3 regions of the Streptomyces sp. Tu6071 genome follow, and region 1 is predicted to be linked to each of the others. Evidence: riboswitches for the same ligand, from Rfam matches in the RefSeq annotation. Region 1 holds a riboswitch; each other region holds the start of a gene.
What was found. A riboswitch is a leader RNA that binds a small molecule or an ion and turns the genes downstream of it on or off. The one in region 1 is predicted to bind cobalamin.
Positions count from the first base shown of each region.

Region 2: it holds a riboswitch for cobalamin, as region 1 does, so the genes downstream of both, STTU_RS26735 (cobalamin biosynthesis protein) here and STTU_RS09715 (ribonucleoside-diphosphate reductase subunit alpha) in region 1, are expected to answer to the same signal.
Region 3: it holds a riboswitch for cobalamin, as region 1 does, so the genes downstream of both, metE (5-methyltetrahydropteroyltriglutamate--homocysteine S-methyltransferase) here and STTU_RS09715 (ribonucleoside-diphosphate reductase subunit alpha) in region 1, are expected to answer to the same signal.

Region 1 covers NZ_CM001165.1:2,404,276-2,407,542, forward strand. The annotation lists gene mctP (monocarboxylate uptake permease MctP) at 1-961, shown strand, start outside; cobalamin riboswitch at 1,340-1,461, shown strand; gene STTU_RS09715 (ribonucleoside-diphosphate reductase subunit alpha) at 1,599-3,267, shown strand, end outside.
Region 2 covers NZ_CM001165.1:6,321,897-6,325,163, forward strand. The annotation lists gene STTU_RS26730 (cobyric acid synthase) at 1-735, opposite strand, end outside; gene STTU_RS26735 (cobalamin biosynthesis protein) at 732-1,688, opposite strand; cobalamin riboswitch at 1,799-1,931, opposite strand; gene STTU_RS26740 (hypothetical protein) at 2,102-2,356, opposite strand; gene STTU_RS26745 (inorganic phosphate transporter) at 2,368-3,267, opposite strand, start outside.
Region 3 covers NZ_CM001165.1:495,013-498,279, reverse strand. The annotation lists gene metE (5-methyltetrahydropteroyltriglutamate--homocysteine S-methyltransferase) at 1-2,023, opposite strand, end outside; cobalamin riboswitch at 2,187-2,377, opposite strand; gene STTU_RS01995 (winged helix-turn-helix transcriptional regulator) at 2,451-2,993, opposite strand; gene STTU_RS01990 (MFS transporter) at 3,137-3,267, shown strand, end outside.

The DNA of each region.
Region 1 (3,267 bases):
CGACATCTTCGCGAAGGCCGGCGACGCGCTCTCGCAGAAGAACCCCGCGACGGGACAGCCGAAGGGCGCGCTCGCGCCCGGCGAGGCCGGGCAGTGGGGGTACGCGACGCTCGCCCTCGGCTCGGCGCTCGCGCTCTTCATGTACCCGCACTCGGTGACGGCGACGCTCTCGTCGAGCAAGCGGAACGTGATCCGGCGCAACACCACGATCCTGCCGCTCTACTCGCTCATGCTGGGGCTGCTCGCGCTCCTCGGCTTCATGGCGATCGCGAGCGGCGTCAAGGTGAGCAACGGCCAGCTCGCGATCCCGCAGCTCTTCGAGAACATGTTCCCGGACTGGTTCGCCGGGGTCGCCTTCGCCGCGATCGGCATCGGCGCGCTCGTCCCGGCGGCGATCATGTCGATCGCCGCGGCGAACCTCTTCACGCGCAACATCTACAAGGACTTCCTGAAGCCGGACGCGACCCCGGCGCAGGAGGCGCGGATCTCCAAGCTCGTCTCGCTGCTCGTGAAGGTCGGCGCGCTGATCTTCGTGCTCGGCATGGACAAGACAGTCGCGATCAACTTCCAGCTCCTCGGCGGCATCTGGATTCTCCAGACGCTCCCCGCGCTCGTCGGCGGCCTCTTCACGCGCTGGTTCCACCGCTGGGCGCTGCTCGCCGGCTGGGCGGCCGGGATGGCGTACGGGACGTGGGCGGCCTGGTCGACGTCCTCGCCGACGCAGGACCACTTCGGGGGCTCGTCGAAGGAGATCCCGGGGCTCGGCGAGATCGGGTACATCGGGATGACGGCCATCGTCCTGAACCTCGTGGTCACGGTCGTGCTCACCTTCGTCCTGCGGGCCTTCAAGGCGCCGGAGGGCGTGGACGAGACGCGGCCCTCGGACTACGTGGCCGACGCGGGCGACCCCGGCGTGAAGCAGGAGCTTCCGCCGGCGGTGCCGGAGACCGCGGGGCACTGACTCCCCGGGCGGGGGTTCGCGCGGGGCTCCGCCCCGGACCCCGCTCCTCGGACTCCCCCAGCCTTCGGCCGGGGGCCGCCGGGAGGGGCTGATTCTTTCAGCCCCTCCCGGCGTTCGTATGCCCCTGACATCTCCTCACTTTGCGCAACCGAAATGCGAACACGCGCACGCCCCGCTCCCCCCGGTAAAAACTCCGCCCCACCTCGCTTGTGGGGTCCCCTCAAGCCATACGATCGACGCCGCCGCCCCCACCGCCCCCCGTCACCCCACCGGGCACAGGACGCCTTGTCGGCACCCCACAACCGTTGACCCGCACGTAACAGTCCCCGCCCCCGACACAACATCTGGGGCCTCCTTTCCCGCCCGCCCCCCAGATGTATGCTCTTCCTCGCTGTCGGCAGGGGAATCCGGTGCGAGTCCGGGACTGTCCCGCAACGGTGTGCGACGCGCCCCGTGGCGTGTTGCGAGTCCGATGACCTGCCGAAAGCGCGCCGCCGTCCCACCCGGGCGCGGTGCCAGACGTCCGGGCCCCGCGGAAAGGGCCGGGGACGTGACGCGGTGTGCCCGAAAGCGCTGCCGTCGTCCCGTCGCCGCCCCGCACCCGAGGCCCCCAGCCGAGCGAGGGAGAGCCACCCCAGTGACCATCGCGCCAGCAGATCCCGCCTCATCGGTCGCGGCCGAGCAGGACCTTCCCGGGACCGCCTTGTTGCGGACCCTCACGGAACTCACCGCCGACCTCCCCGACACCGACCCCGGCCGGGTCGCCGCCGCCGCCCTGCGCGGTCGCAGCGCCCACGCCGACGAGGCGGAGCTGCGCGAGCTGGCCACCGAGGCCGCCGCCGGGCTCATCTCCGAGGACCCCGCCTACTCCCGGCTCGCCGCCCGCCTGCTGGCCCTCGCGATCGTCGAGGAGGCCGCGGGGCAGGGCGCGAGCGGCTTCGCGGCCTCCGTCGCCGTGGGCCACCGCGAGGGCCTCATCGGCGACCGCACGGCGGAGTTCGTCGCCGCGCACGCCGCCCGCCTGGACGCGCTCGTCGACACCGGGGGCGACGACCGCTTCGGCTACTTCGGCCTGCGCACCCTCTACAGCCGCTACCTCCTGCGCCACCCGATCACGCGCAAGGTCGTCGAGACCCCGCAGTACTTCCTGCTGCGCGTCGCGGCCGGGCTCGCCGCCGACGACAGCCTCCCGGCCGTCGACGAGGTCGCGAGCCTGTACCGGCTCATGAGCCGCCTGGACTACCTGCCCTCCTCGCCGACGCTCTTCAACTCCGGTACGCGGCACCCGCAGATGTCCTCGTGCTACCTCCTGGACTCGCCGAAGGACGAGCTGGACTCGATCTACGAGCGCTACCTCCAGGTCGCCCGGCTCTCCAAGCACGCGGGCGGCATCGGCATCGCGTACTCCCGCATCCGCTCGCGCGGTTCGCTGATCCGCGGCACCAACGGGCACTCGAACGGCATCGTCCCCTTCCTCAAGACGCTCGACTCCTCCGTCGCCGCCGTCAACCAGGGCGGGCGCCGCAAGGGCGCCGCGGCCGTCTACCTGGAGACGTGGCACTCGGACATCGAGGAGTTCCTGGAGCTGCGCGACAACACGGGCGAGGACCAGCGCCGCACGCACCACCTCAACCTCGCGCACTGGATTCCCGACGAGTTCATGCGCCGCGTCGCCGCCGACGCCGAGTGGTCGCTCTTCTCGCCGGCCGACGTGCCCGAGCTGACCGACCTGTGGGGCGAGGAGTTCGAGGCCGCGTACCGCGCCGCCGAGGCGAAGGGCCTGGCCCGCAAGACGATCCCGGCGCGCGAGCTGTACGGCCGCATGATGCGCACCCTCGCGCAGACCGGCCAGGGCTGGATGACCTTCAAGGACCACTCCAACCGCACCGCGAACCAGACCGCCGAGCCCGGCAGCGTCGTCCACTCCTCGAACCTGTGCACCGAGATCATCGAGGTCACCGACGACGGCGAGACCGCCGTGTGCAACCTCGGCTCGATCAACCTCGGCGCGTTCGTCGACAACGGCACGATCGACTGGGAGCGCCTGGACGAGACCGTCCGCACGGCCGTCACCTTCCTCGACCGCGTCGTGGACATCAACTTCTACCCGACCGACGAGGCGGCGAACTCCAACGCCCGCTGGCGGCCCGTGGGCCTGGGCGCGATGGGCCTCCAGGACGTCTTCTTCAAGCTGCGGCTGCCCTTCGACTCGGCCGAGGCGAAGGCCGTGTCGACCCGTATCGCCGAGCGCATCATGCTCGCCGCCTACGAGGCGTCCGTCGACCTCGCCGAGAAGCACGGCCCGG
Region 2 (3,267 bases), 3.9 Mb from region 1:
GCGCAGGGAGACGGCCATGCCGTCCTCCTCGTCGATGCCGAGCCCCGGCCGGAACGGCAGCACCCCGAAGGTGTCCCGCCCCGTCAGGTCCCGCAGCATCCGCAGGCCCGGTTCGAGCAGCGAGACATCGCCTCGGAACTTGTTGACGAGGTACCCCGCGACGAGCGCCTGGTCCTCCGCCGAGAGCAGCGCCGTCGTCCCGAAGAACGAGGCGAAGACACCGCCCCTGTCGATGTCCCCGACCACCACGACCGGCAGTCGGGCCGCCCGCGCGATCCCCATGTTGACGAGGTCGGTACGGCGCAGGTTGATCTCCGCCGGGCTCCCCGCGCCCTCGCAGATCACCGCGTCGTACGTGCGCCGCAGCTCCGCGAGGCAGTCCACGACCGTCCCGAACAGCTCCGCCTGCTTCCCCCCGTGGTAGCCGCGCGCGCTCAGCTCGCCGAGCGGCTTCCCGAGGAGCACGACCTGGCTCGACCGCTCCCCGCCCGGCTTGAGCAGCACCGGGTTCATGAGCGCGCTCGGCTCGACGCGCGCGGCCTGCGCCTGCATCGCCTGCGCGCGGCCGATCTCGGCGCCTTCGCGCGTGACGAAGGAGTTGAGGGACATGTTCTGCCCCTTGAACGGCGCGACGCTCACCCCCCGCCGCACGAGCCACCGGCAGATCCCGGCCGTCACGACGCTCTTGCCCGCGTCCGAGGTCGTCCCGGCGACGAGCAGCCCGCCCCCGGTCACCGCGCACCCCCCGGGCGCCGCGCGACGACGAGCCGCGCCGCGACGCACACCCCGAGCGCCGCCCACGTCACCCGCCGCGAGAGCCGCACCGCCCGCTCGACGTCCGCCACGGCGACCGGCCGCCCGCGCCGCGCGTTGAGCACGGGCCGGTGCTCGACCCGGCCCCCGTACGACAGCGTCCCGCCGAGCCGCACCCCGAGCGCGCCCGCGAAGGCCGCCTCGACGGGCCCCGCGTTGGGGCTCGGGTGCCGGTGCGCGTCCTCCCGCACGGCGGCGAGCGCGGTACGGGGCGCGCCGCCCACGAGTGCGGCGAGCCCGGCGGTGAGCCGGGCGCCCGGGAAGCCCATGACGTCGTCGAGCCGCGCGGCGGACCAGCCGAACCGCAGGTGGCGCGGCGACTTGTGGCCCACCATCGCGTCGAGCGTGTTGACGGCCCGGAAGGCGACGAGTCCGGGCACGCCGCCGAGCGCGCCCCACACGAGCGCCCCGACGACCGCGTCCGAGGTGTTCTCGGCGACGGACTCGACGACGGCGCGCGCGATGCCGTCCGCGTCGAGCCGGCGGGGATCGCGCCCGCACAGGTGCGGCAGGCGCTCGCGCGCGGCGGCGAGATCGTCCGCTTCGAGCGCGGCGGCGAGCGCGCGGCCCTCGCGCGCGAGCGACGTACCGCCCACGACGGCCCACGTCACGAGCGCGGTGAGCGCGGCGGACGCGGCGGGGGAGCGGCGCGCGGCGGTACGGGAGGCGACGGCGGCGAGCGCGGTGGCGCCGCCCGCGCACAGCAGGGTGTGCAGGGCGCCCGCACCGCGCTGGTCGCGCCACAACGCCTTCTCGGCGACGCCCGCGAGAGACCCGTACGCCGCGACGGGGTGGCCGCGGCGCGGATCGCCGAAGAGGGAGTCGCCGAGCAGACCGGCGGTGGCGCCGACCGCGAAAACACGTCCGGCGGACATGGCGTCAGTCCGCCGTCACGCCTCGCCGGGGGAACGGGCGGGCTGGCGGGTGCGCACTGCGGCGGATGCCGGGCATGGGGGTGTCCTACTCTCAGGGTCCGCGCCCTGGTACGACGTGATTCGGCGCCGGGAGTTCCTGACTCACGGGGATCACTCCCCGCTCACAGTGGCGGGACCGCGCCGGATTCGCACCGGTACTTCCTCCACAGCCGCCGAAATGGCCCCGGCAGTGCATCACGCCCCGAGACCGGGCGTCAACTCGCACTTGACGCACTCCGGGCACATCGCCCGGTCCGGACGTCCGGCCCCCCGCGCCCCCGCCCACGTCGCACGGACGCCCCGCCCGCCCACGCGAAAGCCCCGCGCCGCCCCCCGTGCGGGGGGCCTCGCGGGGCCCGTGGTGCCGGTCCGTCTCAGGCCACGATCACGTAGATCCCGAACGCGACGGCCGCGAGGCACACGCCGAAGCACGCGTACGCGCCGAGCCGGGCGAGCAGCGCCTGCCCGCCCGCGCCCGTACCGCCGCCCGTACCGCCGTCCTCCGCCGCCGTCGCCGCCGAGGCGCGCGAGAGGCCCGCGATGCCGAGGGCGAAGGCGCCGCCGAGGCCCACGGTGACGAGCAGGCTCACGCCGAAGACGGAGCCGAGTGCCGCCCAGTCGATGTTCATGCCGGTTCCTTTCAGGCCGCGGTGCCGGAGCCCGCGGTGTGACGCGGGGTCTCGGCCGTCGCCGGGGCGGGGAGTTCCGCCGTGAGCGGGGGGTGGAGTGCGTCGGGCGCCTCGGCGGCCGTCGGCTGGACCGGCACCGTGAGCGTCCCGGCGGGCGGCGGCGCGACCGAGGCGAGGGCCTGGGTGATCACTCCGGCGGGCTCGGCGTCGCCGGTCACGTCGTGGTGGCTCACCGGCCGGCGCCGCGACAGGACGTAGATCGTCGCGGCTCCCGCGAGGAGCAGCACCCCGGTGAGCACGACGCCCCATGTGCCCTGGCGGGTCAGGAACTCGGCGCCCGCGCCGACGAGCGCGGCGGCGGGGAGCGTGAGCAGCCAGGCGATCGCCATCCGCCCGGCCGTGGACCAGCGCACCGTGCCGCCCTTGCGCCCGAGGCCCGCGCCCATCACCGAGCCGGAGCACGCCTGGGTCGTGGAGAGCGAGAAGCCGAGGTGCGAGGAGGCGAGGATGACGGTCGCCGCGCCGGTCTGCGAGGCGAAGCCCTGCGGCGGTTCGAGGTCGGTGAGTCCGGTGCCCATCGTGCGGATGATGCGCCAGCCGCCGAGGTACGTGCCGAGCGCGATCGCGCACCCGGCCGAGAGGATCACCCACACCGGCGGGTTGGCCCCCGGCTTGAGCACATCGCCCGTGACGAGGGCGAGCGTGATGATGCCCATCGTCTTCTGCGCGTCGTTGGTCCCGTGCGCGAGCGAGACGAGCCCGGCCGAGGCGATCTGCCCCACCCTGTAGCCCTTCGCCCCGGTCTTCTCGTCGACACCGCGGGTCAGCCGGTACGTCAGCCGGGTGGCCGCGAAGGCGGCGAGCCCCGCGACGACGGGCGCCGCCACGGCGGGGATCACGATCTTGGTGAC
Region 3 (3,267 bases), 1.9 Mb from region 1:
CGGCGTCGAGGTCGTCGATCGCGTCCACGACGTCGCCGAACTCGGCGTAGCACATGTGCGTGTGCACCTGCGTGTGGGCATCGACGCCGCTCGTCGTGAGGCGGAACGCCTCGGTGGCCCAGGCGAGGTAGGCCGGGCGCGCGTCGGTGCGCAGCGGCAGCGTCTCGCGCAGCGCGGGCTCGTCGACCTGGATGACGCGCGTCCCGGCCGCCTCCAGGTCCCGCACCTCGTCCCTCAGCGCGAGCGCGACCTGCCGCGCCGTCTCGCCGAGCGGCTGGTCGTCCCGGACGAAGGACCACGCGAGCATCGTGACGGGCCCGGTCAGCATCCCCTTGACCGGCTTCGCGGTGAGCGACTGCGCGTAGGCCGTCCAGCGCACCGTCATCGGCGCCGGCCGCGAGACGTCGCCCGCGAGCACGGGCGGGCGCACGTACCGCGTCCCGTAGGACTGCACCCAGCCGTGCCGCGTGGCGAGGTACCCCGACAACCGCTCGGCGAAGTACTGCACCATGTCGTTGCGTTCGGGCTCGCCGTGCACGAGGACGTCGAGCCCGGCCTCCTCCTGGAAGGAGACCACCTGCCGGATCTCCTCCTCGATGCGCTTCTCGTACCCGGCCGTGTCGAGGCGCCCGGCGCGCAGGTCCGCGCGCGCGGCGCGGATCGCGCCGGTCTGCGGGAAGGACCCGATCGTCGTGGTGGGCAGCGGCGGCAGGGCGAGGTGCGCGCGCTGCGCGGCGGCGCGTTCCCGGTACGGGGCCGGGCGGCGCGCGTCGGCGTCGGTCACGGCGGCCGTGCGGGCCCGTACCGCCGGGTCGTGGGTGAGCGGGGACGCGGCGCGCGAGGCGAGCGCGGCGCGGTTGGCGGCGAGTGCGGCGGCGACCGCCTCCGTGCCGTGGGTCAGCGCCTTCGCGAGCGTCGCGAGTTCGGCGGTCTTCTGCCGGGCGAAGGCGAGCCAGCGCAGGACCTGCGGATCGATGTCCTTCTCGCGCGCGGCGTCGAGCGGGACGTGGAGCAGCGAGCAGGACGCGGAGACGTCGACGCGGTCCGCGAGACCGAGCAGCGTGCCGAGCGTCGCGAGGGCCCGCTCCAGGTCGCCGGTCCAGATGTTGCGCCCGTCGACGACCCCGGCGACGAGCCGCTTGCCCGGCAGGCCCCCGGCGGCGGCGAGCGCGTCGAGGTTCGCGGACGCCGCTCCGGTGAAGTCGAGCGCGAGCCCGTCCACGGGGGCCTTCGCGAGGACGGGCAGCGCCTCGCCGAGCCGGTCGAAGTAGCTCGCGACGAGGAGCTTCGGGCGGTCGGCACGGCCGCCGAGGTACGCGTAGGCCCGTTCGGCGGCGGCGAGTTCGGCGGGGGTGCGGTCCTGGACGAGCGCGGGCTCGTCGAGCTGGACCCACTCCGCGCCGGCCGCCCGCAGGTCGGCGAGGACTTCCTCGTACACGGGGAGCAGCCGGTCGAGCAGGCTCAGCGGCGCGAAACCGTCCTCGGTGCCGGGGGCGGCCTTGGCGAGCAGGAGGTAGGTGACCGGGCCGACGAGGACGGGCCGCGCGCGCAGCCCGAGGGCGAGCGCCTCGCGCAGCTCGCCGACCTGCTTCGCGGAGTCGGCGGTGAACCCGGTGTCCGGGCCCAGCTCGGGCACGAGGTAGTGGTAATTCGTGTCGAACCACTTCGTCATCTCCAGCGGCGCGACGTCCCGCGTGCCGCGTGCCATGGCGAAGTAGCCGTCGAGCGCGTCGGCCGCGACGGCGGCGCGGTGGCGCGCGGGGATCGCGCCGACCATGACGCTCGTGTCGAGCACGTGGTCGTAGAGGGAGAAGTCGCCGGTGGGGACTTCGTCGGCGCCGTCGGAGGCGAGCTGTCGCCAGGCGGCGGCGCGCAGTCCGCGTGCGGTGTCCTGGAGACGCGCGGCGTCGACGCGGCCCTGCCAATATCCCTCGACCGCCTTCTTCAGCTCCCTGTCGGGGCCCTGGCGGGGGTAGCCGTACACGGTGGCCCGTGCTGCCGCGGCTGCGGACTTCGGTGTCACGGAGATCTCCTTCGCGAGATGAATCCCTGAGATCCCGGGTGTCCACGGGGGCGCGAAGGAACGACGAAGGAGGCGGGACCGCTTGCGTCCGCCGCCTGTGCTCGCCGACCCGCCCACGAGGTCACCGGGATGTCCGGGCGCGCTGTCGGAGCGCGTCCGGGCGACTGGCAGGTCTTCGGACTCGCGGGCACGCCCTCCGGACGGAGGACACCTACTGGCCGTCGCTTCCCAGACCCGTACCCGGGCCCAGTGCGTATGACGGCGGTCGTTCCCGCTCACCGCTGCGGGGCAGTCCCGGATTCCCACCGGGTTCCCTCTTGCGACGCTCCCGCCTGGCGGACGGGGCGAACCAGTCGCTGCGGGCAGTGTAGGGGCTGCGGGGGAGAGGGCGGTGGGGGCGTTCGGGGAGTGGACCGGTCCGGGTGGTTCAGCCCCGCGCCGTGATCCCCGTGGTGTCGACCGGGTCGAGGATGCGGCGGCGGCGCAGCAGGACGCGGCTGACCGGGTCGGCCGGGTCGGGGTCGAGGCCCGGCCCGGGGAGCATGTCGATGTCGCCGGGCTCGGGAAGCGTCCCGCAGTGCGGGCACGTGCCCTGGAGGGCGAGCGGGGTGTCGCACTGCGCGTGCCGGAACTCGCGCAGCGGCCGGGTGCCGCCGAACTCGCCGCGTCCCCACACGCCGAGCCCGTACAGGACGAGCCACAGGCTCTCGCCGCGTGGCGTCAGCACGTACTCCTCGCGGGGCGGTGACTCCTGGTAGCGGCGCTTGACGAGGATGCCGTGCTCGGTGAGGGACTGGAGGCGGGCCGCGAGGACGGCGCGCGGCACGCCGAGGTGCGCGAGGAAGTCGTTGTAGCGGCGCACCCCGTAGAAGGCGTCGCGGACGATCAGGATCGTCCACCGCTCGCCGATGATCTCCAGCGCGCGGGCGACGGAGCACTCCTGCCGCGCGTAGTCCTTGCCGAGAGCCATGGGGCCCAGCGTACCCGTTTTGCGGTTCGGTGAACGAACCGACTGTGCTACGGTCGGCCCGTTCAAGGTTCAGTGAACGAACTTAAGGGGCCGCAAGGCGGGTTGAGTCCCGCTGCCGCGTGCCGGAGGCTGGGGAGGACGACATGGGGCGTGGTACGGACGGGCCGACGAGGACGGGGCCGGGGGCGGCGGTACGGGAACGGGAGCGGCGCCCCGCCGGGCCCGCGCGCGTGACGGGGCGCGGGGTGCTCCTGCTGACGACGGTCGCGACGGT